DNA from 2 places in the Thalassospira sp. ABL2_045 genome. Region 1 is predicted to be linked to the other one. Evidence: riboswitches for the same ligand, from Rfam matches in the RefSeq annotation. Region 1 holds a riboswitch; the other holds the start of a gene.

Region 1 (15,181 bases):
ACATGATGACGTTGTTTGACGGCATTCCGCTTGATCAGATGAACACATCGATGACGATCAATGCGCCGGCGGCGTGGCTTTTGTCGCTTTATATTGCGGTGGCCGAAAAGCAGGGCACAGCGCGGGCAAGCCTGCAGGGCACAACCCAGAACGACATCATCAAGGAATACCTGTCACGCGGGACCTATATCTTTCCGCCGGCCCCCAGTCTTAAGCTGATTACCGATGTGGCGGCCTTTACCTATCGCGAGGTTCCGAAATGGAATCCGATGAATGTGTGCTCGTACCATTTGCAGGAAGCCGGGGCGACGGCCGAACAGGAGCTGGCCTATGCGCTGGCAACGGCGATTGCGGTGCTTGATGCGGTGCGCGATTCGGGACAGGTGCCCGAAGAAGATTTTGCCAAGGTGGTCGGGCGCATTTCATTCTTTGTGAATGCCGGGATTCGCTTTGTCACCGAAATCTGCAAGATGCGGGCATTCTGCGAATTGTGGGATGAAATCACCCGCGAGCGTTATGGCATTGAAGATGCCAAATATCGCCGGTTCCGCTATGGCGTTCAGGTCAATTCATTGGGGCTGACCGAACAGCAGCCTGAAAACAATGTCTATCGCATCCTGATCGAAATGCTGGCGGTCGTTCTGTCAAAAAATGCGCGGGCCCGTGCGGTACAGTTGCCAGCCTGGAACGAGGCGCTTGGCCTGCCGCGTCCATGGGATCAGCAATGGTCGCTGCGCCTGCAACAGATCATGGCCTATGAAACCGATCTTCTGGAATATGAGGATCTGTTTGACGGCAACCCGGCGATTGAACGCAAGGTCGGGGCGCTTAAGGAAGGCGCACGTGAAGAACTTGCCAAGATTGATGCCATGGGTGGGGCGATTGCCGCCGTGGATCGTGGCTATATGAAACAGGAACTGGTGCGCTCCAACGCGCTGCGTCTGGCCGATATTGAAAGCGGGATCACCAAGGTTATTGGGGTGAATGCCTTTACCGAGACCGAGCCATCGCCGCTGACATCGGGTGAAAAATCGATCCTGACCGTCGATGACATGGCCGAGCAGGAGCAAATCGAGAAACTGAAAGCGTGGCATTCGGATCGTGATCAGAAAGCGGTTGATAGCGCATTGGCGGATTTGAAGTCGGCTGCCAGCGAAGAGCGCAACGTTATGGAAAGCTCGATTGCCTGTGCCCATGCCGGGGTAACGACGGGGGAGTGGTCGGAAACACTGCGCGATGTGTTTGGTGAGTACCGGGCACCGACCGGGATCACATCCATGATCGTCACAGGCGAAGAGGAAAACCTTCAGGATTTGCGTGAGCGTGTTGATCAGGTTTCCGACAAGCTTGGCGAACGCATGAAGATGCTGGTCGGCAAACCGGGACTGGATGGCCATTCCAACGGGGCGGAGCAGATCGCCGTCAAGGCGGGCGAAGCCGGGATCGAAGTGCTGTATGAAGGCATTCGTTGGACGCCAGAGGAACTTGTGCGCAATGCGATTGAAGACGGCGCGCATGTGATCGGGCTTTCGATCCTGTCAGGGTCGCATGTGCCGCTGGTGCGTGAAGTGGTCAATGGGTTGCGCGCCAAAGGGGCCGGTCACATCCCGGTGGTTGTCGGGGGCATCATTCCCGAAGCCGATATGCTGGTGCTGCGCCAGATGGGGGTTTCGGCAGTCTATACCCCGAAGGATTATCAGCTGGCCAAGGTCATTTCCGAGATTGTCGATCTGGTTGATAAAAAGGCGTCGGAGAAATCCGTCGTCTCACCAAAAGGGACACAAGACAATCAGGGCGACGCCACCCTGTATTGACGATCACCCGATCAGACACAGGCCATAAAAAACGGTCGCGCCAACATTGGGTGCGACCGTTTTGTATTCGGGGTCGGTTTCGCCGATCAGGATTTCGCCGTTGCCGGTTCCTGCAGGATGCCGTGACGTTCGTTGACCCAGCTTTCAAAGGTTGAAGCCGGCAGCGGTTTGGCAAACAGGAAGCCCTGAATGAAGTCGCAGCCCTTTTCCTGCAGATAGACAAGCTGTTCGACTTCTTCCACGCCCTCGGCAACCACTTCGAGGTTGAGGCTGTGGCCAAGGCCGATCACTGCATCGACGATTGCCTTGTCATCCATATCGACATGGATGTCGTTCACAAACGAACGGTCGATCTTGATCGAGGTGACCGGGAAGCGTTTGAGATAGTTCAGCGACGAATAGCCCGTACCGAAATCATCAATCGCGATCAGAACGCCCAGCTCCTTGAGCTCCTTGAGCGTCGAGACGGCTTTTTCCGGGTTGTTCATCAGTATGGATTCGGTGATCTCAAGTTCCAGCGTGCCTTCGGGCAGGGCGGTGTCCTTGACGATCTTGGTGACACTGTCGACCAGTTCGGCGTCCTGGAACTGGGCCGGGGACAGGTTGACGGCAATCCGCATGCCGGCAAGCGATGTTTCACGCCAGGCCTGCGTCTGTTTGCAGGCGCGTTCAAGCACCCAGGCACCCAGCCGGTTGATCAGACCGCATTCCTCTGCCACGGAAATAAACTCGCCCGGCAGGATCAGGCCGCGTTCCGGATGGTGCCAGCGCACAAGTGCTTCCGCGCCAACGACGCGTTCGGTGCGGCAGTCGATTTTCGGCTGATAGTAAAGTTCGAGCTGATCCTGTTCGAGCGCGTTGCGAAGATCTTCCTCGATGGTTTTGCGTTCCTTGACCCGCTCATGCATGGAGGGCAGGAAGAAGCGGTAATTGTTGCGGCCTTCGGCCTTGGCGGCATACATCGCCATATCGGCGTTCTTGACCAGCTGTTCGGGGTTTTCGCCGTCTTCCGGGAACAGCGTGATGCCGACACTGGCGGTCGAATGCAGGCGGATGCCACGGCAATCGAAGGGCTGGGATAGCTCGTCAATGATGCGTTGGGCCAGGGCGATGGTGTCTTCGATGTTTTGAACATCCGTCTGGATGATCGCGAATTCATCGCCCCCCAGACGGGCGGCGGTATCGGAATCGCGGATGATGCGCGACAGACGCTGCCCCATTTCCTGAATCATCAAGTCACCGACATCATGGCCGAAGTGATCGTTGATGTCCTTGAAGCGGTCAAGGTCGACAAACAGAACCGTTACACCGCGCTGGAAGCGACGGGCGGACAGCAAGGCCTGACGCAGGCGATCCAGGAACAGGGTCCGGTTCGGCAGGCTGGTCAGAACGTCATGGACCGCGAGGTGGCGCATGCGTGCTTCGGTCTGTTTACGTTCGGTAATGTCGGTATAGGTCGCAACATAACCGCCGCCCGGCATAGGGTTGTGATCGACCTGAATGACGCGGCCATTCGGGCGGGTGCGTTCCATGCGATAGGGTTCACGACGGCGCGCAATCGCAACACGGTCGGAAATCAGCGCCTGAATGCTGACATCGCCATATTCGCCGCGCTCGCCGTTATAGCGCAGGATATCGGAAAGCGGGGTGCCTTCCTTGACCAGATCGCGCGGCAGATTAAGCAGTTCGATATAGCGTTCGTTCCAGACCATCAGGTTCAGGTCCTGGTCGAACAGACAGATGCCCTGGCCGATATTGTGCAGGGTGGCTTCGAGCAGGGCCTGCTTACGCTGGGCTTCTTCCTGTGCCTGCCCTTGCAGGGCAACCATTTCATTGTATTCGCGGATCAGAAGGCCAAGTTCGTCCGAGCTGTTCCATTCCACCGGACGGCGCAGACGGCCATGCTTGGTCATTCGGATGGAATGCAGCAGACGGTTAAGCGGTTCCTTGATCGAGCGTTTGTTGGCAATCAGAAGGCTGGCGGCCACGACCGAAATCAACAGCCCGAACAGGATCATGTCGATGGCGATGCGGCGGAACAGCAAGTCCTGCACGCGGTCATCGGTAAAGTAGATGACCAGTTCGCCAACGTCGTGACGGACATTGTTGCGTTCGAAATAGACACGGCGCGACAGGCGCAGCGTATCGGCCAGTTCGGATTGCGAAACGCCGGTATGGGCGAATTCGGTTCCGTCGGCACCAAGCGCCTGCACGGCCACAATGTCACGATCACGCGACATGGCGTTGAGCGCTGATTCGATGTTGTCGACGTCAAGATACCAGAATGGGGTGGCCAGAACGCGGGCGTTAATATCGGCAGTCTGTTCGACTTTGCCGTTCAGATCATCGCGCAGCACCTTGTAGCTGACATAGCCAAAGACAACGAAAAGCGCCAACGAGAACAGCGATACAAGCGGCAATGCAATAAACAGCAGCCGACTGCTCAAGGACTTTCGTTGTAAAAACCCGTACGATCCGCGCGACAAGCGTTCTCTCCCTGGCACCTACTTTGGGCTAGTCGAATATACTGTACTCGACGTTCGTATGGGTGCCAACTCCCCTTAAATTAGTCTCAAGTCAAACCGCAACTTAATGAAAACGCAAGTTCGATTTCGTTAATTTAGCAAATAAACAACTCTCGCCCGCAAGCTTATCTATCTTGGGGCGAAGTCATTCAGCTTCAACCATTTATAGTGAATATCTGCAAAAATTTCGTTACCGCGGAACGGCAAGGCGTGCGAGTTCGTCACATCTTTCGTTTTCTGGATGTCCGGCATGACCCTTGACCCAGTGCCACTCAACCTGATGTGGTTCAAGGGCTTGCAGCAAACGTTGCCACAGTTCCACGTTTTTTACCGGCTTTTTATCCGCCGTTTTCCAGCCGCGTTTCTGCCAACCGAAAATCCACTTGGTAATACCGTCGCGCACATAGCTGCTGTCGGTGTAAATATCGATCACGCACGGGCGTTTAAGGGCCTCGAGCGCGCTGATGGCGGCCATCATTTCCATGCGATTGTTGGTGGTTTCGGGATCACCGCCCGACATTTCCTTTTCAACGCCCTTGAAGCGCAGAATCGCCCCCCAGCCACCGGGGCCGGGATTGCCGCTGCATGCGCCGTCTGTGTAAATCTCGACGCGGTTATCGCCGCCATTATCTGAAGTCATGTTGAGGTGTCCCTGACCGTCTGCCTTAATCAAGGCCATAGGCCGCTGCGTTATCCACACGTTGGTGGAAGCGCAATTTGTTGATGTATTCACGCGGGTTTTTCGGCGTGACCAGCGCATCTTTCGGCGTGTTGACCCAGTCATAAAGGCGGGTCAGCAGGAAGCGCAGGCTGGCACCACGGGCAAGAATCGGCAGGGCCGCCTTTTCGGCATCCGAGATCGGGCGCACCTTGCTGTAATGCGACAGCAGGTTCTTGGCCTTGGTGACGTTAAAGCTGTTGTCGGGTTCAAAGCACCAGGCATTCATGCAAATCGCGATGTCATAGCCAAACAGATCATTACAGGCGAAATAGAAGTCAATCAGGCCAGATACCTCTTCCTTGCCCGGGAAGAAGAAAACATTGTCGGGAAACAGATCGGCATGAATAACCCCCTTGGGCAATTCGTGCGGCCAGTTGGCTTCGAGAAAATCAAGCTCGTCCGCGATCAGATCCCCCAGCCCGGGGAGCTCGTCATTGGCGTGTTCTTGACAGCTTTCAAACAGATTGCGCCAGCCCGCGACACTTAGCGCGTTGGGCAGATGCATTTCGAAATCCGACCCGGCCGTATGCAGTTCGGCCAGTGCTGCGCCAAGCCCGGCACAGTGGTGCGGCTGAATACGGCGCGGAGACATGCCCTGCAGGAATGAGGTGATGGCAGCCGGGCGACCACAGAGTTCACGAAGTGCCACGCCGTCCTTGCCATGGATCGGGGTCGGGCAGTTCAGTCCCTTGGCCGACAGATGATCCATCAGGCCGAGGTAAAACGGCAGATCATCCGGGTTTACCCGCTTCTCATAGAGCGTCAGGATAAAGGGCGCGATGCTGGTCTGAAGCAGGAAGTTGGTGTTTTCGACACCTTCGGCAATGCCCTTGAAAGAAACCACTTCACCGATATCGTATTCGGCAACGAAACGGGCGATATCCTCGTCTGAAACATCGGTATAGACGGCCATGGGCTTTATTGTCGTCCTGATCTGAAAGTAAGCAGTTAGCTGGCAAGCTGGCGCGGTAGTTTAAAAGTGACGTTCTCGTCGGTGAGCGTGATGGTTTCGACCGTCACATCATAGCGTTCCCGGCAGGCATCGATAACTTCTTCGACCAGAACTTCCGGGGCGGATGCGCCGGCCGTGATGCCAAGGATTTTGATGCCTTCAAGCTCAGACCAGTCGATTTCCTTGGCGCGTTCAACCAGAACAGAGCGCATGCAGCCTTCGCGCTTGGCGACTTCGACCAGTCGATTGGAGTTCGAGGAATTCGGCGCGCCCAGAACCAGAATGGCATCGGCCTTTTCGGCGATCAGTTTGACCGCGTGCTGACGGTTGGTTGTCGCGTAGCAGATGTCTTCTTTTTTCGGGACCGAGATTGACGGGAAGCGCCGTTGCAGGATTTCGATGATCTTGGCGGTGTCATCAAGCGACAAGGTTGTCTGGGTCACGAAGGCCAGATTGTCCGGATCCGAAATTTTGATGGTTTCGGCGTCTTGTTCGGTTTCGACAAGCGTCATGCTGCCCAGTGGCAACTGGCCCATGGTGCCGATCACTTCAGGGTGGCCGGCATGACCAATCAGAAGGATATGCTTGCCATCTGCATGATGACGTTCGGCACCGCGATGGACTTTCGAGACCAGCGGGCAGGTCGCATCAAGATATTCAAGCTTGCGGGTTTCGGCGGCCTCGGGCACGGATTTCGGTACGCCATGGGCAGAAAAGATCACCGGAACCCCGTCCGGAACGGCATCGAGTTCGTCGACAAAAACCGCACCCATGTCTCGCAGGCGATTGACCACGAATTTGTTATGGACGATTTCGTGGCGGACATAGACCGGCGCACCATATTTTTCGAGCGCCTTTTCGACGATCTCGATGGCGCGATCGACCCCGGCGCAAAAACCGCGCGGGTTGGCGAGAACGATCTGAAGGCTGGCTTTGTCAGACATGATACAGGTCCGGCTTTCCCAATCGCGTGCGGGCGTTCCCGACGCATTTTTCAAACATTGTCGTTACATAACCCGCCTGATCATGTGGTGCAATGACTCTGCGGCAAAAGGGCCGCGTGTTGTGGCCGGAAATTTGACCTTTTCTATTCCCGCGACCCGTTGAAGCGGGTTGTGCCGACACCCGTGAGGGAATAGACTGCGCGCGGGCCGTTCGGATAAGACACAGGCCTGAAAACATTTGGTTTGATAGAGGCTTGGATGACAATCGGTAACGGACTTCGGCGCGTTTTTGCATTTGGTATGGTCTCGCTTGGCGGATTGCTAAGTGCGTGCGGCGGCGGAAACCCGTTCGAAGAACAGCCCGTACCGGTTTGCCCGGCCGCCTATCTGCCAAAGGATACGGCGAAGCTGGTCGAGTTCAGTGGCGGTGGCCGCGATCTGACCGATGTGATCGTTGAGGCGGAATTTACCGGTTATATCGGTGACTGCGGCTATGATCTGGATGACAAGGAACTTGATGTCATCATCAGCCCGATCATCACTGCCGAACTTGGACCGGCGGCGCAAAATCGTACTGTGCAGTTCGAATATTTCGTTGCGCTCCGCGACCCGAATGGCAACTTCATCCAGAAGTCGGTGTTCAACATCAATATGGCCTTTGCCGACAATCTGAACATGGCGCGGATCCGCGATGAGCAGGTGACACTTTCGGTGCCGCTCGATGATGTCTGGACGGGTCCGGATTATGAAATCTATCTCGGTTTCCAGCTGAGCGCGGAGCAACTGGAATATAATCGCCGCTTCGGAACCGATTGATTTATCGGGAAGTTTTGGCGTTTCGGGCCGGTCGATAGCCCCTTTTGGGAAAATAGGGGCTGGTCGGTTTGCGCGGAAACCCGTACAATAGAAACACACCCAAATGATCCCCGTGGGAGAGGCCGCAGTCCTTATGGATATGCGGACGCCGAAGGAGCAACCACCCCGGAAACTCTCAGGCAACAGGACCGCGCGGAGATGGGACTCTGGAAAGCAGGTGCTGTGATCAGCCTGATCAAAACGCACCTCGCCGAAGATGTAAGCAGACCGGTTTAGCCATTGGCTGTGATTCTTTCAGGCTCCGAGACAGAGGGGGAATGTGGTTGGCCAGTGGTCGGCTATGTTTCGCAACGATTGTCCCGGAGAAGGAAGAGTGGATCAACAGACCGAACTGCTAAAAACAGCCCTTTATGACCTGCATGTTGAACTCGGTGCCAAAATGGTGCCGTTTGCGGGCTATGCCATGCCGGTTCAATACCCGCTTGGTGTGAAGGGCGAACATCTTCATACCCGTGCAAAGGCTGGCCTGTTTGATGTCTCGCATATGGGGCAGGTGCGCCTGACCGGCGAAAACCGCGTGGCAGAGCTTGAAAAGCTTGTGCCCGGTGATATTGCGATCCTCAAGCCCGGTCGCACGCGTTATTCCGCATTCACCCAGGACGATGGCACAATCCTTGACGATCTGATGATTACCAATGCGGGTGACAGCCTGTTCCTGGTGATCAATGCGGCTTGCAAGGATGACGATATTGTTCATATGCGCGCCAATCTTGGCGATGGCGTATCCCTTGAAGAAATCGATGATCGCGCGCTGATGGCGCTGCAGGGCTCGGATGCGGCCAAGGTGCTGGCACGGTTTGCGCCTGCGGTTACTGATCTGAAATTCATGAGCTTTGCCGAAATCGAGATCGCAGGCGTCCCGTGCTTTGTGACCCGTTCAGGCTATACCGGTGAAGACGGTTATGAGATTTCGGTGCCCAATGCGGATGCCGAAACGCTTGCACGTAAATTGCTGGCCGAGGACGAAGTTGAGGCGATTGGCCTTGGCGCGCGTGATTCGCTGCGTCTGGAAGCCGGTCTGTGCCTGTATGGCAATGACATCGACACCACCACGACCCCGGTGGAAGGTGATCTGAACTGGATCATCAACAAGCGTCGCCGGGCCGAAGGCGGGTTCAAGGGATCTGACGTGATCCTCGATCAGCTTGAAAATGGTGCGGATCGCAAGCGTGTCGGCATCAAGCCCGAAGGCAAGGCCCCGGCCCGCGAACATACCCAGATTTTGAATGCAGACGGCGAAGAGATTGGCGAGATCACGTCAGGCGGGTTTGGCCCGACCGTCGATGGTCCGATCGCAATGGGCTATGTTGCGATCGAGTTTTCCAAACCGGGAACCAAGATCGACCTGATGGTGCGCGGCAAGGCCCGCCCGGCCGAGGTGGTTGAACTTCCGTTTGCACCGCATCGCTATTTCCGCGGTTGAGTATCCGAAATTTTGAGAGCGCGGCGACGCCGCATTGGCATTGAATTGATCAAGAGGGACAAAGGGAAATGACAAAGAAATTTTCGCAAGAACATGAGTGGATCGAGTTCGAAGATGGTGTTGCGACCGTTGGCATCACCGATTACGCGCAGCAGTCGCTGGGTGACATTGTTTATGTCGAGCTGCCGGAAGTTGGCAAAAAGCTGACCAAGGACGGCGACGCAGCCGTGGTTGAATCGGTCAAGGCCGCCAGCGACGTCTATGCCCCGCTTGATGGTGAGATTGTTGAAATCAACGAAGAACTTGATGCCAATCCGGCACTGGTCAACGAAGCCCCGGAATCCGAAGGCTGGTTCTTTAAAATGTCCCTTGCTGATGAATCCCAGCTTGATGCGCTGATGGATGAGGCAGCCTACAAAGACTTCGTCGAAGGTCTTTAAGCATGCGCTATCTCCCACTGACACGCGCTGATCGCGCTGCGATGCTTGACACCATCGGGGCTGCATCAGTTGATGAACTTTACGGTGATGTGCCTGACGGCGCGTTGCTCGATAAGCCTGTTGAATTGCCATCCCACCTTGGCGAAATGCAGGTCGAACGCGATATGCTGGCCCTTGCCGGGAAAAACATGGGGGCGTCCAGCGTGCCCAGTTTCCTGGGGGCTGGTGCCTATCGCCACCATGTGCCGGCCACGGTTGATTACGTGATCCAGCGCGGTGAGTTCCTGACCGCCTATACCCCGTATCAGCCGGAAATCGCACAGGGAACGTTGCAGTATCTGTTTGAATTCCAGACCCAGGTTGCCTCGATCACCGGGATGAATGTTGCCAATGCCTCGATGTGGGATGGTGCAACGTCCTGTGCCGAGGCGGTGCTGATGGCATGCCGCGCGACCCGTCGTAAAAAGGCGGTTCTGTCCGGTGGTCTGCATCCGCATTACCGCGAAGTGACGGAAACCTATTGCCAGTACAGCGATACCGAAGTCGCCGGGCGTGATGGGCATCCCGAGCACCAGGCAACGGCCGAAGAATTTGACGATCTGATCGATGATCAGACGGCTTGTGTGGTTGTGCAGTACCCGGATGTGTTTGGTCGTATTCAGGATCACACCAAACTGGCTGAACTTTGCCATGCCAAGGGGGCGCTTCTGGTCGTGGTCTTTACCGAGGCGGTTGCCTTTGGTGCGGTCAAATCACCGGGCAGCTTCGGGGCCGATATCGTTTGCGGTGAAGGCCAGTCGATCGGTAATGCGCTGAACTATGGTGGACCGTATGTCGGTCTGTTTGCCACCACCCAGAAACTGGTGCGTCAGATGCCCGGTCGTCTGTGTGGCGAGACGGTTGATCAGGACGGCAAGCGTGGCTTTGTTCTGACACTTTCGACCCGTGAACAGCATATCCGTCGTGAAAAGGCGACCTCGAACATCTGTACCAATTCCGGTCTGTGTTCGTTGGCCTTTACGGTGCATATGAGCCTGCTTGGCGAAGATGGTTATCGCCGTCTGGCAACCTTGAACCATGAAAATGCCTGCAAAACAGCCGATGCGATTGATGCTGTTGATGGGTCATCGGTGGTCAATGACAGCTTCTTTAACGAGTTCACGGTCAAGCTGACCAAACCTGCTTTTGAAGTCGTCGAGGCACTGGTTGCCAAGGGTGTTCTGGCGGGTGTGCCGTTGTCGCGTCTGTATCCGAACCGAACGGATCTGGATAACTACCTGTTGGTGGCAGTGACCGAAACCAACACGGATGCGGATATCGCGGCCCTTGCGGCCGCATTGAAGGAGGCGCTGGCATGACCTTTACAACCCATACCGGCAACCGCGGCCTTGTTATTGAAGAACAACTGATCTTTGAACAGGGCCAGCCCGGCCGCACCGGTGTTGATCTGCCCGAACCGGCAGGCACGAAAACCCGTCTTGGCGGTCTTGATCGTGACAGCGACGTTGGCCTTCCGGGCCTGTCCGAGCCGCAAGTCGTGCGTCATTTCACGCGCCTGTCGCAGAAGAACTATGGCATTGATGCCGGTTTCTTCCCGCTTGGTTCGTGCACGATGAAGCATAACCCGCGACTGAATGAAAAGGTCGCGCGTCTGCCCGGTCTTGCCGATCTGCATCCGATGCAGCCCGCAAGCACCGTTCAAGGCGCGCTGGAATTGATCAACAGCTGTGCGCACTGGCTTCTGGTTTTGACCGGCATGCCGGCTGTTTCCATGTCCCCGGCAGCGGGCGCACAGGGTGAGCTTTGCGGCATGATGGCCATTCGTGCGGCCCTTGATGCGCGCGGTGAAAACCGTCGTCGCGTTCTGGTGCCGGAATCTGCCCACGGGACCAACCCGGCCACGGCAGCCGCCTGTGGTTTTACGGTTGATTCGATCCCGGCAACCGAGGATGGCCGTGTTGATCTGGCTGCATTCGAAGCCAAGCTTGGCGATGATGTGGCGGGGATCATGCTGACCAACCCGAACACGTGCGGTCTGTTTGAACGTGATGTGCGCAAGATTGCCGATCTGGTGCATGAAGCGGGCGGGTATTTCTATTGCGATGGTGCGAACTTCAACGCCATTGTCGGTCGCGTACGCCCGGCAGATCTTGGCATTGATGCGATGCATATCAACCTGCACAAGACCTTCTCGACCCCGCATGGCGGTGGTGGCCCGGGTTCCGGACCGGTCGTCTTTTCCGACGTACTGGCCCCGTTTGCCCCGATCCCCTATGTCGTCAAAAAGGGCGACGGTTTCCATCTGGTCGAAACTGCAGACGAAGACGATGGCATGCAGCCATTTGGGCGTCTGAAAGGTTTCCATGGTCAGATGGGCATGTTCATTCGTGCGCTGACCTATATGAAAAGCCACGGTGCGGATGGCCTGCGTCAGGCATCAGGTGATGCGGTTCTCAATGCGAACTATCTGCTGGCCCGTCTCAAAGACAAGCTCAGCGTTGCCTTCCCGGGCTATTGCATGCACGAAGCGCTGTTTGATGACAGCTTCCTGAGGGATACCGGTGTATCGACACTGGATCTGGCCAAGGCAATCATCGACGAAGGGTTCCACCCGATGACGATGTATTTCCCGCTGGTCGTGCATGGTGCGTTGCTGATCGAGCCGACGGAGACGGAAACCAAGGAATCGATCGACCAATTCTGCGATGCGATTCTGGCTCTTGTTGCCAAGGCCGAGTCGGGTGATGCGGAATTCTTCAAGAATGCACCGTATCTGACACCGCGCAGACGCCTTGATGAAACGGCAGCTGCACGTAAGCCGGTTTTGCGCTGGAAGCCTGAAACAGCTTGATAACCCAAGCAACCTTGCTGTTTGAAACACCCCGGTCTCTGGCCGGGGTGTTCTTTTTCAAGGACTTGGACTTGAAACCCATTGGACTTGTCGCAATCTGCACCCTTATACTTGTCGGAATTGTAATGAACGACGTCATCAAAGACGCGTTTGGGGATTTAGAGGTCGGACTGCTGTCCGTTCCGGAGGTTTGAAATCAGTCATGTCTCGTCGCGTGCAAAAAGTATTCACTGCCGAACGTCGTCTTAAAGAACGAATCGGCGGTGTGGTTGAAGATTGGTCGGATTCCTTTTTCGACCCGACGCTGGAAAGTGGAATGGGTGCAGGCGAACCGATGCCAGTTTCCCTGCCCGCAGCGACGAGTGAGACCGATAACGCCGGAATGTCCCAGGCGGTGCTTGATGAAATCCGCGCCCTGCGTGGCGAAGTTTCGCAATTGCGTCAGGCAATGGCATCAGGTGCTGCACCAGCGGCCGCTGAAAGTGCATTCGAAGCGCCAGAAGCATCAAATGATGCCCCTATGGATGCCTTGCCGGACCCGGTGACAAGCAACCCGACGCATTCCAATCGTCCGGGGGCTGCCGAGCCGGATCACGATGATCTGGAACTGATTCGCACCCAGATCGAGGAAATGAACGAGCACATCCACAAGGCCAAGGTTCAGATTGCCTCGTTGCGCCATCCCAAGGCGCAGGATGACCGTCTTGTCAGTGCTGCCTCGGAACTTGATGCCATCGTCAAGGATACCGAGATGGCGACCCACACCATTCTGGAATCTGCCGAGCAGATCGATGATCTGACAATGACGCTTAAAAACTCGGCACCAAGTGACTTTGTCGCCGATCACGTCGAACAGATTGCCTTTATCGTCACCAAGATTTTCGAAGCCTGTAACTTCCAGGACATTACCGGACAGCGCATCAACAAGGTTGTCAGCACGCTTGAGTTCGTTGAGGAGCGTGTCCACAACATGATCTCGATCTGGGGTGAAGAGGCCTTTAGCGAACTGCCAATACCCGAAGTTGAGGAAGAAGCACGGCCCGAAGATGCGGATCTTTTGAACGGCCCGCAGCTTGATGGCGAGGGTATCAGCCAGGACGATATCGATAAGTTGTTCGAATAACTCGAAAAATACTTGGTTTTACCTTGTGATTTAAGGTAGTAGCGTTAGCTATCTCTTCTTCGTTTGAGAAATGGCAGGCGTTTGTGCAGCGTCTTTTGTCAATCAAACGTTTACATATGTTAAGGTAAAGTCTTACCTATAAGAATAAGAAGCTAAGTTGGGATGCGTGTAACATTCGGTTGCACGTGTTTTGGCGTGCTTGGAGGTTAGTATGGGATTTTGGTCTCTTGGTGCTATTCGCCAGCCTAAGGCGCAAGATATCAAATGGCGAAAGAGCCCGCGTGGGGATTACTATCGACTGTTTATGCTCGACGACGTTTCAGAGCTTGGTCTGAATGGCACGGGTGGTGTTTATCTGCTGTGGCATGGCGGTTTGAAGCCGTCCTGGCTTGTTGCCGGCGCAACAGAGGATCTTGGGCACAGCTTTGCCGAGCTGGCGCGTGATCCCGACATTCGCGAATATGATGCCCGCGGTGGCGTTTATATGAGCTGGTCGCCGATCAAGGGCAGCTTCCGGGAAGGTGTTGTGCATTACATTGCCAAACATGCCAACCCGACCTTTGAATGCGATTTTGACAGCAAGGAAGATCCGATACCGGTCCTGCTGCCGCGCTAATCACGTGGCCGGACAATGTATCTGGAATGCAAAAAGCTCCGCAGTTGCTGCGGAGCTTTAAGCGCTTTTGACTTATGTTGAAAAGTAGGCTGGCCTTAGAGTTTGGCCATGACCGCTTCGGCGCTTGAGACGTCAAACGCGCCGGGTTCTTCGACGGCAAGATCGGTGACTTTGCCGTCTTCGACGATCATGGCAAAGCGGTTGGCTCGTTTGCCAAGACCACGCCCGGTCAGATCAAGCTCAAGGCCGGTCGCATCAACAAAGGCAAGGTCGCCATCCGAAAGCATGGTGACGTTATCTGCGTTTTCGGCATCTGCCCATGCCTGAAGCACGAAGGCATCATTGGATGCCAGGCAGGCAATCTCGTCGACACCTTTGGCTTTGATCTCATCGGCTTTGGCGACAAAACCCGGCAGATGTTTTGCCGAGCAAGTCGGGGTAAAGGCACCCGGTACCGCAAACAGGACAACTTTGCGTCCTGCGAAGAATTCCTTGGAGTTGACGGCTTCGGGGCCGTCGCTGGTTGCGCGGAAAAGGGTAACTTCCGGGAGTTCAGAACCGATCGAAATGGTCATTGGTATCTCCGTTATTTGGCGCAATCCCGTTGACTGCGCGCTGGATCGCATGCCCGAATCAAACACCAAATCTGCTTGGCATTCAATGCATTCACGCAGAGTTTTTAAGAACTGTCATCTGCTTGACGTTTAACGTCAGTATGTTCGGACTTGTTCCCGTGAAGGCCTTGTCTGCAGACCGGGATGGTTAAAATACGCATCCCCAATCAGATGTGATCACTCTGCCGAGCTGGCAAGGCTTGCTGATCCGTTCGCATCCTCAAGCGCGCCAAGAACCTCATCCACGCTGAGCAATTCGGAAAGCAGGATGCCCTCGGGGGA
Region 2 (15,181 bases), on a different contig from region 1:
TTACGCACGCGCGCTGGCCAAATGGCTGGGGGTTGAGTGCGAATTTGTTGAACATCCGTGGGATTTGCTGACCGAGCTTTTATTCGTTGGTGCAAAACCCGGTGCACCAACGGCCGATGTGGTCTGGAGCGCCCTGCCACCCAGCGACTTCTATAAAGGTGTCGCCTATTCCGACACATATACCTATCTCAACTTCGCGCTGTGTCGACGTGCAGGCAATACCGAGATCAACCGTCTTTCGGATTTGAATGGCAAGGTTTTGGGCATCATCAATGACCCGGTGGCGTTTCAGGTTCTTGAAGAACAGGGACTGCGCTGGGCGGATAATGAAAACAAGCCGGGCGGCATTGCCAAGCTGTCCAACCTGATTGCCTATAGCGACCAGACTCGCCTGCATGATGCCTTAGCCAATGGGGCGGTGGATGCCTTTGCGGTTGATCAGCCGATTTTCCACTGGGCTGCCAATAACCCGGAAAGCCCGTGGCATGGCCGGATCGAAGTCCTGCCGGGTAATATCCTGCCGCTGCCTTATTACTATACCGCTGCTGTCGCGGCCGAACCGGCATCGTGGAAATTGCTCTGTGCGATCAACGAATTCATTAGCGAATTCCGTGGTTCAAATGAGCGGGCCGAGATCGAAAAACTTTGGCAGGGTCAGGCATTGCAACATCACCTCACCTACAAGGACGAGGCCGGAAACCTTATTGGCGCCGATGAACTGGCGACCCTGTATCACGCCCATTGCCGCAAGTTCGGCATTGCCGACGCCTAGACTTTGCAACGCAACATCAAATGCCGTTTTGCGGGCACGGGTCGCGGAGCGGCATTTGAAAAACATCGCAACTTCAAGGCGTCACAGGTGCTTTTATCAACTTTCACAATATGTTGCCTTGCAACAATTTCCACCGGGCGATAAAGTTTCCTTATAAGAAATAAAAATTCACACAATTCAGTGGCAGCGGTGAGGCTTTGAAAAATGGACGAAACCATCATGGCTCCGCGTGCGGACGAAGTCGATCAGGACGCGCCGCAACAATCATCAGACATCCCCGAAATGGAGTCAGTTGCGCCCACACCGCAAGCCGATAAACTTGATGCGTTGATGCGTGGCATTTCCACTGCCCTTGATTACATCGAAAACCTGCTGGAATTCGCCAATACCGCCGGCGAAACCCAGGACAGCCTGATGCGCGAGATTGATGTGCGCTCCAACAACTTGCGCACCGGTCTTGAAGAAACCCGCCGCGAAATCGAAGAAAGCACGGCCACGGCCAACGATGTGCAGGAAAGCACCCGCACAACCGTTTCGTCGAAAACCGATGCCATTCGCGGTGACCTTGAAAAGATCAGTCAGGATCTTGAAACCAAGGCCGAAGGGGCCGCAAAGGTGCTGAGCGCGATTGAAGATATCGGCAAGGGCATCAAGCTTTTGGCGCTTAACGCCACGATTGAGGCGGCGCGTGCCGGTGATCATGGCCGAGGCTTTGCCGTGGTTGCCAAGGAAGTCGGCAACCTGGCGCAAAGCACCATGCAGCGCACCAATGAGGCCGTCGACCTGATCGATCTTTCCGATGTCACCAAGTCCCTGCGTGAAAGCATGGGCAATATCGGCAGTGACCTTGATAGCCTGGGGGGTGAAATCGAAGAAGCCCTTGGGGGCCTGAAAGATCGCTTTGCCCAGATGTCCGGTCGGCTTGAACATATCAGCGGGCATAATCAGGTCGTGTTTGAACTGCTTGATGCCAGTAAGGATTCATCGGCCCGCACACGCAGCAAAGTCAGCTGGGCGTCGGGCGAAATCGGCAAGCTGTCTGATTGCACCACCGATCCTGCAAACGTCTCAACCAAACTTTCGCGCTTCTTGGCCGCCAACCACATTCCCGAAGACCCGGCCTATGACCGGATGGCCGACATCAAGGCGCGCGGCAAAATCCGCATTGCGATTGATCCGGCACTGGTCGGCGCATCCTTCCGCCCGCAAAAAGGCGGGCCGTTGCACGGCATCGATATCGATTATGCAGTGGCCTTTGCCAAATCCATCGGCGTTGAATGTGAATTCATTGAACATCCGTGGGACCTTTTGACCGAACTTCTGTTTGTCGGCAAAAAGGCCGGTCAGCCGCCTGCCGATGTTGTCTGGTGTGCGTTACCGCCAAGTGATTTTTATAAGGGTGTGGCGTTTTCAGATACCTACACCTATCTGAACTTCTCGCTGATCCGCCGCCCGGACAACACATCAATCAACACGATTGCCGATCTTGAAGGCAAGGTCCTGGGTACAGTCAATGACCCGGCCGCCCTTGCCGTGCTTGAAGATGTCGGCCTGCGCTGGGCGGATAATGAAAACAAGCCCGGCGGCATTGCCAAGCTTTCGAACATGATTGCTTATGGCGATATTTCGCGCGTGCATGACGCGGTTGCCGACGGGGCGATTGATGCCTTTGCCGGGGACCACCCGGTATTTTATTGGGCGTCGAAAAACCCGCAAAGCCCGTGGCATGGCAAGCTTGAAGTTCTGCCAAAACCGATCCTGCCGCACCCGTTCTTTTATGTCGCGGCGGTCGCGGCCGAACCGGCATCCTATCCGTTGCTTTGTGCGATCAATGACTTCATTGCCGAATTCCGCAAGACATCAAAACGGGCCGAGATCGAGAAGCTTTGGCAAGGTCAGCCGATTGAACATCACCTGACCTACAAGGATGAGGCCGGCAATCTGATCGGGGCGGACGAACTTGCCAGCAGCTACCACGCCCATTGCCGGAAGTTCGGGATTTCGACTGACTAGGGTCAGGACCTATTAATTTGGTTTGAATGGTCGCTCAGATTTGTGCGGATACGCGGAGCGAAGCCGCCGAAAGATATATATCTTTCAAGGTTTTGCGACAAAGTGGCCCGTGCAAATCTGAGCGATCCGAAGGACAGAGTTCATGTTTGCAAACTCCGACGTTAAACCCCTCGCGCGGGATACCAACCCGCCCAGCGGGCTTTTCCTTGGATTTCACAAACATAAACTCTGCCATTCCAATCAAATTAATAGGTCCTGACCCTAAGTACCTTGCGTAAAACGGCTGGCGTGATGCTGGTGCGGGCATTATCATCGTGCCATGGCGTCAAACAAGAAATCCCTTCGACAACAACGCATTCTTGGCGAACTGGACCACGAACCGTCCCTTCGGATCGCGGATCTGGCCGAACGACTGAATGTCTCGAATGAAACCATTCGGCGCGACTTTGACGAGCTGACGTCGCAAGGCTTGATCAACCGCACCTATGGCGGGGCGGTCCGCCGTCAGGCCAGCGAGCCGGGCCTCAATGAACGCCATCAGCTTCACATCACAGAGCGTGAAAGCATCGCCAAACAATCCGTCCCGATTCTGGCCGGTGCGCGCCACATCATGATCGGATCGGGTGCAACCACGGTGCATGTGGCCAAACGGCTGGCCGTGACCATGACCGATCTTACCGTGATCACCCATTCCTTTGGCGTCGCCACGGTTCTTGCCATCAACCCGACCATCCGGGTGATCATGGCACCGGGCGTTTACCACGCCCAGGAAGGTGCAATGCATGGTGCGCAAACAGTGCGGTTTTTGGAAAACTATCGGGTGGAGTGGGCCATTCTGGGCGCCAGTGGCCTTGATGGCGACGGCGCCAGTGATGCATTGATCGAGGCGGCTGATGTTTATTCCGTCATGATGGAACGCGCGACCCGTAGCATGATTGTTGCCGATCACACCAAGTTCAATCAGGCCTTCCCGGCACGTTATTGCGACTGGACAGCGGTTGACGTTCTGGTCACGGATGAACACCCGATGGGCGTGCTGGGTGAAACCATCCGCGAAAGCGGCTGCACGATCAAGGCCGCCAACAGCAATTAATCCCCGAATTCAGTCCGGTCATGCGTTCCTAGCGGCAGGCGCGCAGCGACTTCGCCAGCGCCTCGATAAAGAAATCAACTTCTGACGATTTCAGACATAGTGGCGGGCGGATTTTCAACGTCTGACCATATTTTCCGGCCGCCCCGATCAGAACGCGATGTTCGCGCATGGCATTGATCACGTCACCAACCAGCTGCCCGCTGGGCTTGGCCGGATCACCATCGGGGGACAGGTCCACCCCCAGGAACAACCCGGCACCACGCACATCACTGATGCGACCATCAATATCGGCCAGATGCATCAACCCTTCGCGCAGCGACTTGCCACAAAGCGCTGCATTACTCTGAAGGTTTTCATCACGGATGACATCCAAAACCGCCAAGCCCGTTGCGGATGCCACCGGGCTTGCAGCAAAGGTATTGAAATATCCGACATCCTCGCAAAATGCGCTTAGCAGTTCCGGGCGCACGGCAATACCGGCCATCGGGAACCCATTGCCCATCGGTTTGCCCATGCTGACGATATCGGGTTCGACATCGTGGCGATCAAAGCCCCAAAACGCATCGCCGGTTCGCGCAAAGCCCGGCTGGACTTCATCAGCGATAAATATCCCGCCGCAACGATGAACCACCGCCACCGCCAGTCGCAAGAACCCGCGCGGATTTGAAAAGACGCCGTCACTTGAAAAAATGCTGTCTGCAATCAGGGCCGCAACCCCATGGCCACGATCCTGCAAAACCAGTGCGGCCTTGTGGACCTCATCAGCAAAGCCCGCCGCGACATCATCGCCATAGCTCAGCTTGCTCGGTGCCGGAACGGCAACGACATGATCGGGCAGATTGCCGCGCTTGAGTGCGGATGGCGAAATCTCTGTCACCGCACTCGTATTGCCGTGATAGGCGGACTCGGTCACGATGATGCCGCGCGCCCCTGTCGACCGCTGGGCAATACGCAGCGCAAGGTCATTGGCCTCGCTGCCACTGCAGGTCAGGACGATATTTTCAAGGTAATCGGGGAATGTCGCCTTAAGGCGATCCAGATATTCCTCGGTCGTCTGATGCAGATAACGGCTGTTGATATTAAGCTTGGCGGCCTGATCGGCCATGGCCGCAACCACACGCGGGTGGCAATGCCCGACCGAGGGCACGTTGTTATAAAAATCAAGATAGCTCGTGCCATCTGCCGCCGTCATCCAGCAGCCAGACCCCGACACCATTTCAATCGGATCGCGGTAAAACAAAACCGATGCCGCCCCGAAATTCCGGGTCCGGCGCGACAATAGGTCATCACCGGCCGGTGGGTGGCCGATGGACGTTTTGCCATCATAGGCATTCATATCAAGGATGGGGCGCGCAGGTTTCATTTCGCACTCTCGACGGTGAGATAATCCTGCGCCATTTGCAGGGTTCCGGCGGTAAAGTCCGTGCCCATCTCCTGCGCGGTCGGTGTTTCCGGATGACTTGCGATCCACGCGGTCAAAAGCAAACGCCGCAGCATGACAAAACTATCCAGCATTGCCGCGTCAGCAGCCGAAAACGGCGCGACAGTTCGGTACCCTTCAATCCATGCTTCTTTCAGGGCCGGGACAATCGGATCAAGCTCGATAAAGCTGATTGCGGCAGCAAAGTCATAGCCAAACCAGCCAAAGCCGCAATCATCGAAATCGATCACACCCAGCCGATCACCATCGACCAGAAGGTTCGCCAAACGCAAATCAGCATGGATCAGGCCATAGCGATCATTGCCCATGCCAAAGGCGGCCAGTTTCTGATCAAGATGCACACAAAGCCGTTCAAGCAAGGTCAAGCCATCTTCATCAAGACCGGGGGCCGCGCGCCAATCCCCCCAATGCGGATTGGCCCCAAGCGTGGTGTCAAACGTCCAGCTTTTGCGCACGAAATTGACCGAGCGCGTCCATTGCCGCGCATGTCCATGCAAACGTGCACTGATCGCGCCCAACTTGAAAAAGCCATCGACCAATGCTTCATCGGCAGAAGGTTCTTCGCCGCTCATGAAATCAAAGGCAACCACATGGCGGTTGCCCCCGTCCTGATCAAATTCGGCGACCAATGATCCGTCACTACGCAGGCGCGGCTTGGGAGTATCGACGATATCACTGGCACGCAGGGCATTGATCCAGGCCAGCTCAGATTCGATTTCCGCCCGCGTGTGATAACCCGGCCGATGCACCCGCAAGATCAGCTTTGCGTCACTATCGGGATCGGTCGCGAGAAAAGTCGCATTCTCCGACACGGTCAAAAGCGACACATCGGTATTCACGCCCATCCCCCAACCGGGCAGGACCGATTCCGCGCCCTTTTTCAGGACATCAATCATGTTGTCATCGTAAATGCCGCCCAACCGATGCCTCCTGTCGCTTTCTGCTGGCCGTGCAAAACGAGTTGTCGCGCCGTTTCGGGGCCGTCTCCCTGCCATTTTGTGAATAATGCGGCACAAAATGTGTAACTTGCAACATTTTTTGTTGCATCACGGAATATTTCGCCCAATCATCAAGGAAACATAACGCAGCACACAATCAGGGAACCGGCAATCCGCAGCACAGAACACATCTAGCACAGGCGCATTGCCCAATGACTTCACGAAAGGATCGACCATGCTTACTTCGATTTCCGGCAAAAGCGTCATCGTCACCGGTGGCTCAAAGGGCATTGGCAAGGGCATTGCCATGGTATTTGCCAGCAAGGGCGCAAATGTCATGATTGCCGCCCGCACCGAAAAGGACGCGGCAGCCACCGTCGATGAAATCAAGGCCGCCGGGGGCACCGGTGACAAGTTCCTGTGTGATGTGTCGGATTTCGATCAGGTAAGCGCGTTGGCTGACTACACCGCAAGGACCTTTGGCGGGATTGATATCCTGTGCGCCAATGCCGGTATCTTCCCGCAGATCAAGATGGTTGATATGACCGCCGATGATTGGGATCAGGTGATGTCGACCAACCTCAAAAGCAGCTTCCTGTGCGTGAAGGCCTGCATCCCCTATTTCGAAAAAACCGGCAAGGGCCGCGTGGTGATTACATCCTCGATCACCGGGCCAGTGACGGGCTATCCGGGCTGGTCGCATTACGGCGCATCAAAGGCCGGTCAGCTTGGCTTTATCAAGACGGCGGCCATGGAACTGTCACGCTATAACACGACGATCAATGCCGTCATGCCCGGCAATATCATGACAGAGGGGCTGGCGGACCTGGGTCAGGAATATCTTGATTCCATGGCGAACTCGATCCCGCTCAAACGTCTGGGCAGTGTCGAAGATATCGCCAACGCCGCCCTGTTCTTTGCATCCGATGAAGCGGCCTATATCACCGGCCAGCAAATCGTCGTCGATGGCGGTCAGATCCTGCCGGAATCGCTTGAGGCACTTGAAGAGATTTAAGCAGCTACCCTTAAGAGAACTTTCAATGCGATCTCAAAGTAATATTCTTCTCAGAAGAAACAACACTTGGGGGTTGCAATGTTCCGCCGGATTTCGGTACGCCTTTGGTTAGCTTTGTCGACAGTTCTGGTGATTTCGGGGTGTGCTGGAAGTCAGGTAAACTATTCCCCACCGGACCTTTCCAGTTCGTTAGGCACAAACGAGATCACGATAGAAGCAGACTTCGAAGCTGTGTGGGATGAATATGTAAAAGAACTCTCCCAAAGTTTCTTCGTAATCAATAACATCTCTAAAGAGAGTAGGATTATCAACGTCTCGTTTTCAGCCAATGACCCGACAAAATATGTCGAATGCGGCACTACAACGATTACGTCCAAGCACCCTGCTCGCGGAACCCAAACGTTTACCTATCCTGTTGCGGGTAGCTCCAGTCATTGGCTTGGCGTCGAAGGCACAAATCACATAGTAGATCGAGTAAGGCAAACTAGCCTTGAAGGACGAGCAAACATTTATATTGCCCCACTGAATTCGTCTCAGACTCTCATGCGGGCTAATGCTAGCTATGTGTTGAACATTCAAGTGAAGATAACCGGGGTCACCGCTTACCATCAGGAAATGAATAGCTCTCAAGTATCCTTTTCCACGCAAGAGCAGGGTGCTGGAGCCGATGGGATCACATGCAAGAGTAAAGGCGTCTTCGAAGAAGCACTATTAGACCTAGCTACTCTCTGAAAACGCCCAAGCTCCGTGCCTAGTCAAACGAAACACCCTATGCCAAACCGTACTGGCTGCGTACGACGCCGGAATTGTATCGCTCGGACGCCAACAGGCGGGGCTTAAGCCCCCCGGCGTCACGCCCGAACAGCGATATCCCGTCCCCCAGCACTTCCGGGATCGTAAAGATATCCAACTGATCAGCAAACCCGCCAAACAGGAACTGTGTCACCACACTGCCGCCGCCAACGACCCAGATGTCGCCATCCCCGGTTCGGCGGTCGCGCAGCTGATCGACCAGTTCGATGATGCTGCCACCATAGGCCTCTGTATTAGCGGGCCGGTCACGGGGCAGATCGCGCGATGTCAGAACGATTGTGCGACGGGCCTCATAGGGCCAGTCGCCAAATTCCATCACCTGATCAAAGGTGTTTCGCCCGATGATCAACGTGCCAACGGAGTCCAGAAAGTCATCAAAGCCGAATTCGGCCGGGTCATATTCACCCAACCAGTCCACCGCACCATTGGCGCGCGCAATGAAGCCATCCAGACTGACCGCGATATAAATGCGGAACAGTTTTTTGCTCATGTCTATGTCCAACCGATATTGGGGTCTTTGCCCCTATTTTTAATCGGCAAATCATAGCAAAACACCAACCACAAGTCGCAAGAAACAATCGCAGCAAACCGGGTCATTTCCATGACACATGCGAAAAAGCCCGGCTTTCTGCCCTATTCTTAAGAATTGGGTTTAGCACTCAACCACGTTGACATTGACCGCAAGGCCGCCCTGACTGGTTTCCTTGTACTTGCTTTGCATGTCGAGTCCCGTCTGGCGCATGGTTTCGATCACCTTGTCCAGCGACACGGTATGTTGCCCGTCACCGCGCAATGCCAGACGTGCGGCATTGATCGCCTTGACCGCGCCCATGGTGTTGCGCTCGATGCACGGCACCTGCACCAGACCGCCGATCGGATCGCATGTCAGGCCAAGGTTATGCTCCATGCCGATCTCGGCGGCGTTTTCAACCTGCTCGGGCGTGCCGCCCAGAACCGCACACAGCGCACCGGCCGCCATCGAGCAGGCTACGCCGACCTCCCCCTGACAACCGACTTCAGCGGCCGAGATCGAGGCACGCTTTTTATAGATCGACCCGATGGCCGCTGCGGTCAGAAGGAATTCACGGATATTGTGCTGATTGGCGTTGGCGCCGAACTTTTCGTAATAGCGCAGAACCGCCGGAATAACCCCCGCAGCACCATTGGTCGGCGCAGTCACAACCCGGCCACCTGCTGCGTTTTCTTCGTTGACCGCAAGCGCATAAAGATTGACCCAATCAATCACGGTCAGCGGATCACGCAGGCCTGCTTCGGGCTTTTCAGTCAGTTCCTTATAAAGGTTTGATGCCCGGCGCTTGACGTTCAGTCCGCCTGGCAAAATGCCATCGGTGCGAATGCCGCGATCAATGCAGCTCATCATCGCGTCATGGACACGATCAACAAAGGCGATGGTTTCTTCCGGGCTGCGCCAGCTTTGCTCGTTCTCCATCATGATTTCCGCAATCGAGCGACCTTCGCGCTTGCAGATTTCCATCAGCTCATCGGCCGAGGAAAACGGAAATGGCAGGGTGATGTTATCGCCGGAATATTCCGCACCGTGGTCGTCGCTCGATACGATAAAGCCACCCCCGACCGAGAAATATTCCTGGGTGTGGATTTTCACGCCATCGCGGTCAAAGGCGGTAATGCGCATGCCGTTGGGATGCTGCGGCAGAGTTTCGGTGAAATGAAACACCAGATTGGTATCGCGGTTAAACGCCACCGGATACTGCCCATAAAGCTGCAACAGGCTGGTTTCATCAATCGCCGTGACCGTTGGCACGATGTCGTCGGGATCGATATTGCGCGGGCGTTTGCCATTCAGCCCCATGATGACAGCGGTATCGGTGGCGTGCCCCTTGCCGGTCAGGGCAAGCGAGCCATACAGATCCACCACGACACTGCCGGTATTTTGCAAAAGATTGCATGCTTCGAGTTCAAGGCAGAAACGATATCCCGCGCGCATCGGGCCAACCGTATGCGAACTCGATGGGCCGATGCCAATGGTGTAAAGGTCGACAACCGACAGGTTAACGTCATGTTGGGAATTGTCTTGCGATCCCGAAGAGGGATCGGTTGCGGGATTTGTCATCAAGGGCCTCCTTCACGGCTCAGTAAAGCGCTTGTTTTCGCGCTGTTTACGAACCGGTGTTTTTGCCCCCTCTGTCCCTTGACCTGAGATTATCTGCCACCGTCCGATAAATATCGGGCAACTGGCGTTCATCCTTCGGTGGAAACCATATCGCGTCTTCTCCCTGACGCTTTTTGGTTTCTCTCTCCAGAGCCTCTATCCGTGACGGTCCATCTGCCTGAGAGTGTTTATGAGGCATTGCTCCTTCGGCGCCGCACATCATGCAAATCGCGTGATATCCGAACTCTCCCGTCACGGTGCGAAATGGCATTTCTGCCACCTCAGAGGTTCACCGTCAGATTGAACACTATCTGCGTCTTTAGACACTGTCAAAAGAACTGGTTTGCATCTGCAAAATTTTCTGCGGCGGATGCTGTTAAGCACCGGCAATCGTGCTAAATTGCCCGTGTAATTCATGTACCTGTTGTGCGCGAAGGTAGACCCACCCTGCCCGCATGACGGGATTGATGGCGAAATATCCCCTAAGTCACCATATTTACGGGACATTCAGCCTTTTCCTTTATCTGTGGGGTTATGAACGTGACTGACAAGAATTCCGTAAAGCGCCCGCGCCCTGTGGTGCTGTGCATTCTGGACGGCTGGGGGTATCGCGAAGAAAGCAAGAACAACGCTGTTGCGCTTGCCAACACGCCTGTCTGGGATGACCTTTACGCCAACAATCCGACCGGGTTCCTCAAGGCCTGCGGTCTGGATGTCGGCCTGCCCAAAGGTCAGATGGGCAACTCGGAAGTCGGTCACATGAACCTCGGTGCCGGCCGCGTGGTCATGCAGGAACTGCCCAAAATTGACGAGGCGGTCAAAACCGGCACCATCGCCGAAACCGACACCGTCAAAAAGATCATCGCCAAGCTGTCCGATTCCAACGGCGTTTGCCACATTGCCGGTCTTCTGTCCGAAGGCGGGGTGCATTCCCATCAGGTACATATGGCAGCCCTTGCCAAAATCATCGCCGGTGCAGGCGTGCCGGTGAAAATCCACGCCTATCTTGATGGCCGTGACACGCCGCCGAAAAGTGCCCCCAAGTTCCTTGAGAAATTCCGCACCCTGATCGGCGATGCCAATGTTGAAATCGCGACGGTTACGGGCCGCTATTATGCGATGGACCGCGACAATCGCTGGGAACGTGTCAGCCAGGCCTATTTCACCATGGTTCAGGGCGCGAACTATGCCGATGGCCGCACAGCCGAAAGTGCCGAGGCCGCGATTGCCGATGCCTATGGCTCTGACACCACCGACGAATTCGTTCTGCCGACCGTGATTGGCGATTACGCCGGTATGCAGGATGGCGACGGTCTTTTGATGACCAATTTCCGAGCTGACCGGGCGCGTGAAATCCTCGCCGCCCTTTGTGCGCCGGACTTTGACGGCTTTGATCGCGGCACGCCGGTAAACTTCGCCGTGCAGGCCGGGATGGTCGAATATTCGTCCGAACATGCAAAATACATGGATGCGATCTATCCGCCGCAGACCCTGCCAAACATCTTTGGCGAAGTGGTTTCCAAGGCCGGCATGAAGCAGCTGCGCATCGCCGAAACTGAAAAATACCCGCACGTGTCGTTCTTCTTTAACGGCGGCGAAGAACAGGTATTTGAGGGCGAGGACCGCATTCTGGTCGCATCCCCCAAGGTCGCGACCTATGACCTGCAGCCGGAAATGTCCGCACCGGAAGTGACCGAAAAGCTGGTCGCGGCCATCAAGGCGGAAAAATACGACACCATCATCCTGAACTTCGCCAACCCGGACATGGTCGGCCATAGCGGCATCCTTGAAGCCGCCATGAAGGCGGCCGAGGCGGTTGATACCTGCCTTGGCAAGGTGATTGACGCGATCAAATCGGTCGGTGGCGTTGCCTTTGTCACCGCTGATCACGGCAATTGCGAAGTGATGGTTGATCCGGAAACCGGCGAACCGCACACGGCACATACGCTTAATCTCGTTCCGACCATCCTTGTTAACGCTCCGGAAGGGGTAACATTGGAAGATGGCCGTTTGGCCGATGTCGCACCGACCTTGCTGCAATTGCTGGGCGTGCCACAACCGGCCGAGATGACCGGCAAACCCTTGCTTAAGGGCCTGAAACAGAATGACGCGCTTCTTGCGAGCTAAATCAGTCTCGAAGATCGCCCTGTTTGCGCTGACCGCATTTGCGGTGCTGTTTGCGAACGGGGCAGCGCCGTCTTTTGCCCAATCGCTGCAAAAGGTTGATCAGCAGCTTGATCAACTTGAAAGCCAGCTTTCCGAACAGCAAAAACAGGAAGAATTCCTGTCGCGCAAATCGCGTGAACTTTGGACCGAGGAACAAGCCCTTCAGTCCGAGGCGATTTCAGTCGCCAGACGCACCCAGCGCCTTGAAACCACTTTGACCGATCTCGAAGATCAGCTTGAAACGCTTGAAGCGCGCGAAAAAACCGCTGCCACCAGCCTTGAAGACAAGGCCGGGCAATATGCCCGCATCCTGATGGCCCTGCAGCGCCTGTCGACCACCCCGCCCGAAGCCGTGATTGCCCTGCCGACATCACCGCAAGATACCCTGCGCTCTGCCGTATTGCTCAAGGCCGCCTTGCCCGGGGTCGAGCAACATGCACGTGATCTGCGCAAGGAACTGACAGAAATCGCAACGCTACGCGAAGACATCCGCGAACGGCGAAGTGATGTCGCCAGTGCGACCGATGAATTGCAGCAGGAACGCGCATCCCTTGCTGCCCTGCTTGATGAAAAGCGCCGCCTGCGTGCCCAGACAGAAGCCGAAGCCGAAGAAGCTGCCAAGGCGGTCAGCCTGCTTGCCGATGAGGCCAAATCACTGGGCGAGCTTTTGCGCAATCTGCAAAACCGCGCCGAAGGCCTGCCGATGCCGCGCGCACGTCCTGAAATGCGCGCAACTGTAAGCACCGAACCGGATGCCGATATGCTGGGCGCAACAACGATTGCGAAAAACACACCCCCGCCACCGCCCGAGAGCAAGACTGAGCCAGTAAGCAGTGCTCCGAGCAACGCCAACGACGGCAATGACGAAGAAGAATTCGCCGTTGGCAGTTCAATTACCCTGGCGCAAGGCAACCTCAGGATGCCTGCCAGTGGTAAAGTGGTTACACTTTTTGGTGAAAAATCGCGCGGTCCGGATGGCTTGACCGTCAACCGATCCAAGGGAATTGAGATCAGCACCCGCGCAAATGCGCAGGTTGTCTCACCTTTTGACGGCAAAGTTGTCTTTGCCGGCCCCTTCCGCGGGTACGGCCGCCTCTTGATTATCGAACACGGCGAAGGATACCATAGCCTTATCGCCGGTTTTGATCGGCTCGACAGTGTGGTAGGACAATATCTGTTGGCGGGCGAACCTGTTGGTATTATGGGTGAAACTTCGCCAAAACTATATCTGGAGATGCGCCAGGACGGGGAAGCAATCAATCCGCTTCCATGGCTGGCCTCGAAAAACGGCAAGGTAAGTGGATGAAAACCTCACGATTGGCAGTACTCGCACTCGCGACCGGCATGACTTTCGGCCTTGCGTCGCCAGTTTTGGCGCAATCTTCAACCTCCTCGGCGGAGACCTATCGCCTGCTTAATCTGTTCGGCGACGTGTTCGAACAGGTCAAAGGCAAATATGTCGAAGATGTCGATGACAAACAACTGATCGAAGCCGCCATCAACGGCATGCTGACATCGCTTGATCCGCATTCCTCCTATCTGAACATGGATAATTTCGAGGAAATGCAGGTCGATACCCGCGGTGAATTCGGCGGCCTTGGCATCGAAGTCACGATGGAAGATGGCTTTGTCAAAGTCATCGCACCGATCTATGACACGCCAGCCGAAAAGGCCGGCCTGCAGCCGGGCGACTTCATCACCCACATCGACGGCACCGCCATTCGCGGCATGACGCTTAATGATGCGGTCGAGATGATGCGCGGCAAGGTCAATACCGACATTGTCCTGACCATCATCCGCAAGGGGGAACAGACCCCGTTTGACGTCACTCTGACCCGGGCCGTGATCAAGATCCAGTCGGTGCGTGCCGAACCAAAAGACGATGTTGGCTATATCCGTATCACCAAATTCAACGAACAGACCTTTAGCGGCCTGCAGCGCGCCATTGGCGACATGCGCGAAGACATCGGCCCAGAAATCAAGGGTCTGGTGATCGACTTGCGCAACAACCCGGGCGGTCTTCTTGATCAGGCGATTTCGGTATCAGACGCCTTCCTTGATAAGGGCGAGATCGTCTCGACCCGTCCGCGCGACACCCAGAACACCGAACGCTACAACGCGCGCACCGGTGACCTTAGCAAAGGTCTGCCGATCGTGGTTCTGATCAATGATGGCTCTGCCTCGGCGTCCGAAATTGTCGCAGGCGCGCTTCAGGATCACCGCCGTGCGGTCATTATGGGCACGCGCAGCTTCGGCAAGGGATCGGTTCAGACCATCCTGCCAATGCCGGGCAACGTCGCCCTTCGCCTGACCACGGCGCGCTATTACACGCCGTCAGGCAAATCAATTCAGGAAGTGGGCATCGTGCCGGACATCATCGTTCCGCAGGCACGTGTCGAAAGCATCGAGGCCGACACCCGTCGTTCAGAAGCATCCCTTAGCGGGGCGCTTCGCAACGAGGACGAAGGCATCACCGATGCGGAACAGGATGCAAATTCCCGCCGTGACGAGGCCGAACAGCTGGCGATTGATGACTATCAGCTGTCACGTGCGCTTGACATGATCCGGGGTATTTCCCTGTTTGGCCCACGTCCGAATGGATAAGGGTGGGCCCGGCATCGTGAGAGACTGACTGTTCGTGTTCAGGAAAATCCTAAATTCCTTGCCGTTCCGAAAAAAGAAGAACGGCGACATCGACGGGGAAATGGCCGATGATCTGGCCGAAGACCTTGGCGAGGGGATGACTGACGCCGACGAAGATGAAGACGACGTCAATCTTGATGACCTGCCCTTTGACGA

Evidence for each region. A riboswitch is a leader RNA that binds a small molecule or an ion and turns the genes downstream of it on or off. The one in region 1 is predicted to bind glycine.
Region 2: linked by a shared signal. The riboswitch ahead of ACXAIA_RS10440 (L-serine ammonia-lyase) and the one ahead of gcvT (glycine cleavage system aminomethyltransferase GcvT) in region 1 are both predicted to bind glycine.

What each region holds. Positions count from the first base shown of each region.
Region 1 is NZ_JBSWYV010000001.1:860,618-875,798, forward strand. It holds gene ACXAIA_RS03900 (methylmalonyl-CoA mutase family protein) at 1-1,814, shown strand, start outside; gene ACXAIA_RS03905 (putative bifunctional diguanylate cyclase/phosphodiesterase) at 1,901-4,261, opposite strand; gene rnhA (ribonuclease HI) at 4,530-4,979, opposite strand; gene ACXAIA_RS03915 (homoserine kinase) at 5,005-5,973, opposite strand; gene ispH (4-hydroxy-3-methylbut-2-enyl diphosphate reductase) at 6,009-6,956, opposite strand; gene ACXAIA_RS03925 (hypothetical protein) at 7,215-7,772, shown strand; glycine riboswitch at 7,876-7,973, shown strand; glycine riboswitch at 7,977-8,084, shown strand; gene gcvT (glycine cleavage system aminomethyltransferase GcvT) at 8,113-9,255, shown strand; gene gcvH (glycine cleavage system protein GcvH) at 9,324-9,695, shown strand; gene gcvPA (aminomethyl-transferring glycine dehydrogenase subunit GcvPA) at 9,698-11,053, shown strand; gene gcvPB (aminomethyl-transferring glycine dehydrogenase subunit GcvPB) at 11,050-12,546, shown strand; gene ACXAIA_RS03950 (protein phosphatase CheZ) at 12,749-13,669, shown strand; gene ACXAIA_RS03955 (hypothetical protein) at 13,881-14,285, shown strand; gene ACXAIA_RS03960 (redoxin family protein) at 14,381-14,860, opposite strand; gene ACXAIA_RS03965 (protein-disulfide reductase DsbD family protein) at 15,077-15,181, opposite strand, start outside.
Region 2 is NZ_JBSWYV010000006.1:25,920-41,100, forward strand. It holds gene ACXAIA_RS10400 (methyl-accepting chemotaxis protein) at 1-772, shown strand, start outside; gene ACXAIA_RS10405 (methyl-accepting chemotaxis protein) at 977-2,785, shown strand; gene ACXAIA_RS10410 (DeoR/GlpR family DNA-binding transcription regulator) at 3,105-3,878, shown strand; gene ACXAIA_RS10415 (aspartate aminotransferase family protein) at 3,907-5,241, opposite strand; gene ACXAIA_RS10420 (phosphotransferase enzyme family protein) at 5,238-6,239, opposite strand; gene fabG (3-oxoacyl-ACP reductase FabG) at 6,493-7,272, shown strand; gene ACXAIA_RS10430 (hypothetical protein) at 7,351-8,004, shown strand; gene ACXAIA_RS10435 (dihydrofolate reductase family protein) at 8,042-8,575, opposite strand; gene ACXAIA_RS10440 (L-serine ammonia-lyase) at 8,738-10,177, opposite strand; glycine riboswitch at 10,247-10,369, opposite strand; glycine riboswitch at 10,373-10,478, opposite strand; gene gpmI (2,3-bisphosphoglycerate-independent phosphoglycerate mutase) at 10,751-12,343, shown strand; gene ACXAIA_RS10450 (murein hydrolase activator EnvC family protein) at 12,321-13,688, shown strand; gene ACXAIA_RS10455 (S41 family peptidase) at 13,685-14,986, shown strand; gene ACXAIA_RS10460 (divergent polysaccharide deacetylase family protein) at 15,045-15,181, shown strand, end outside.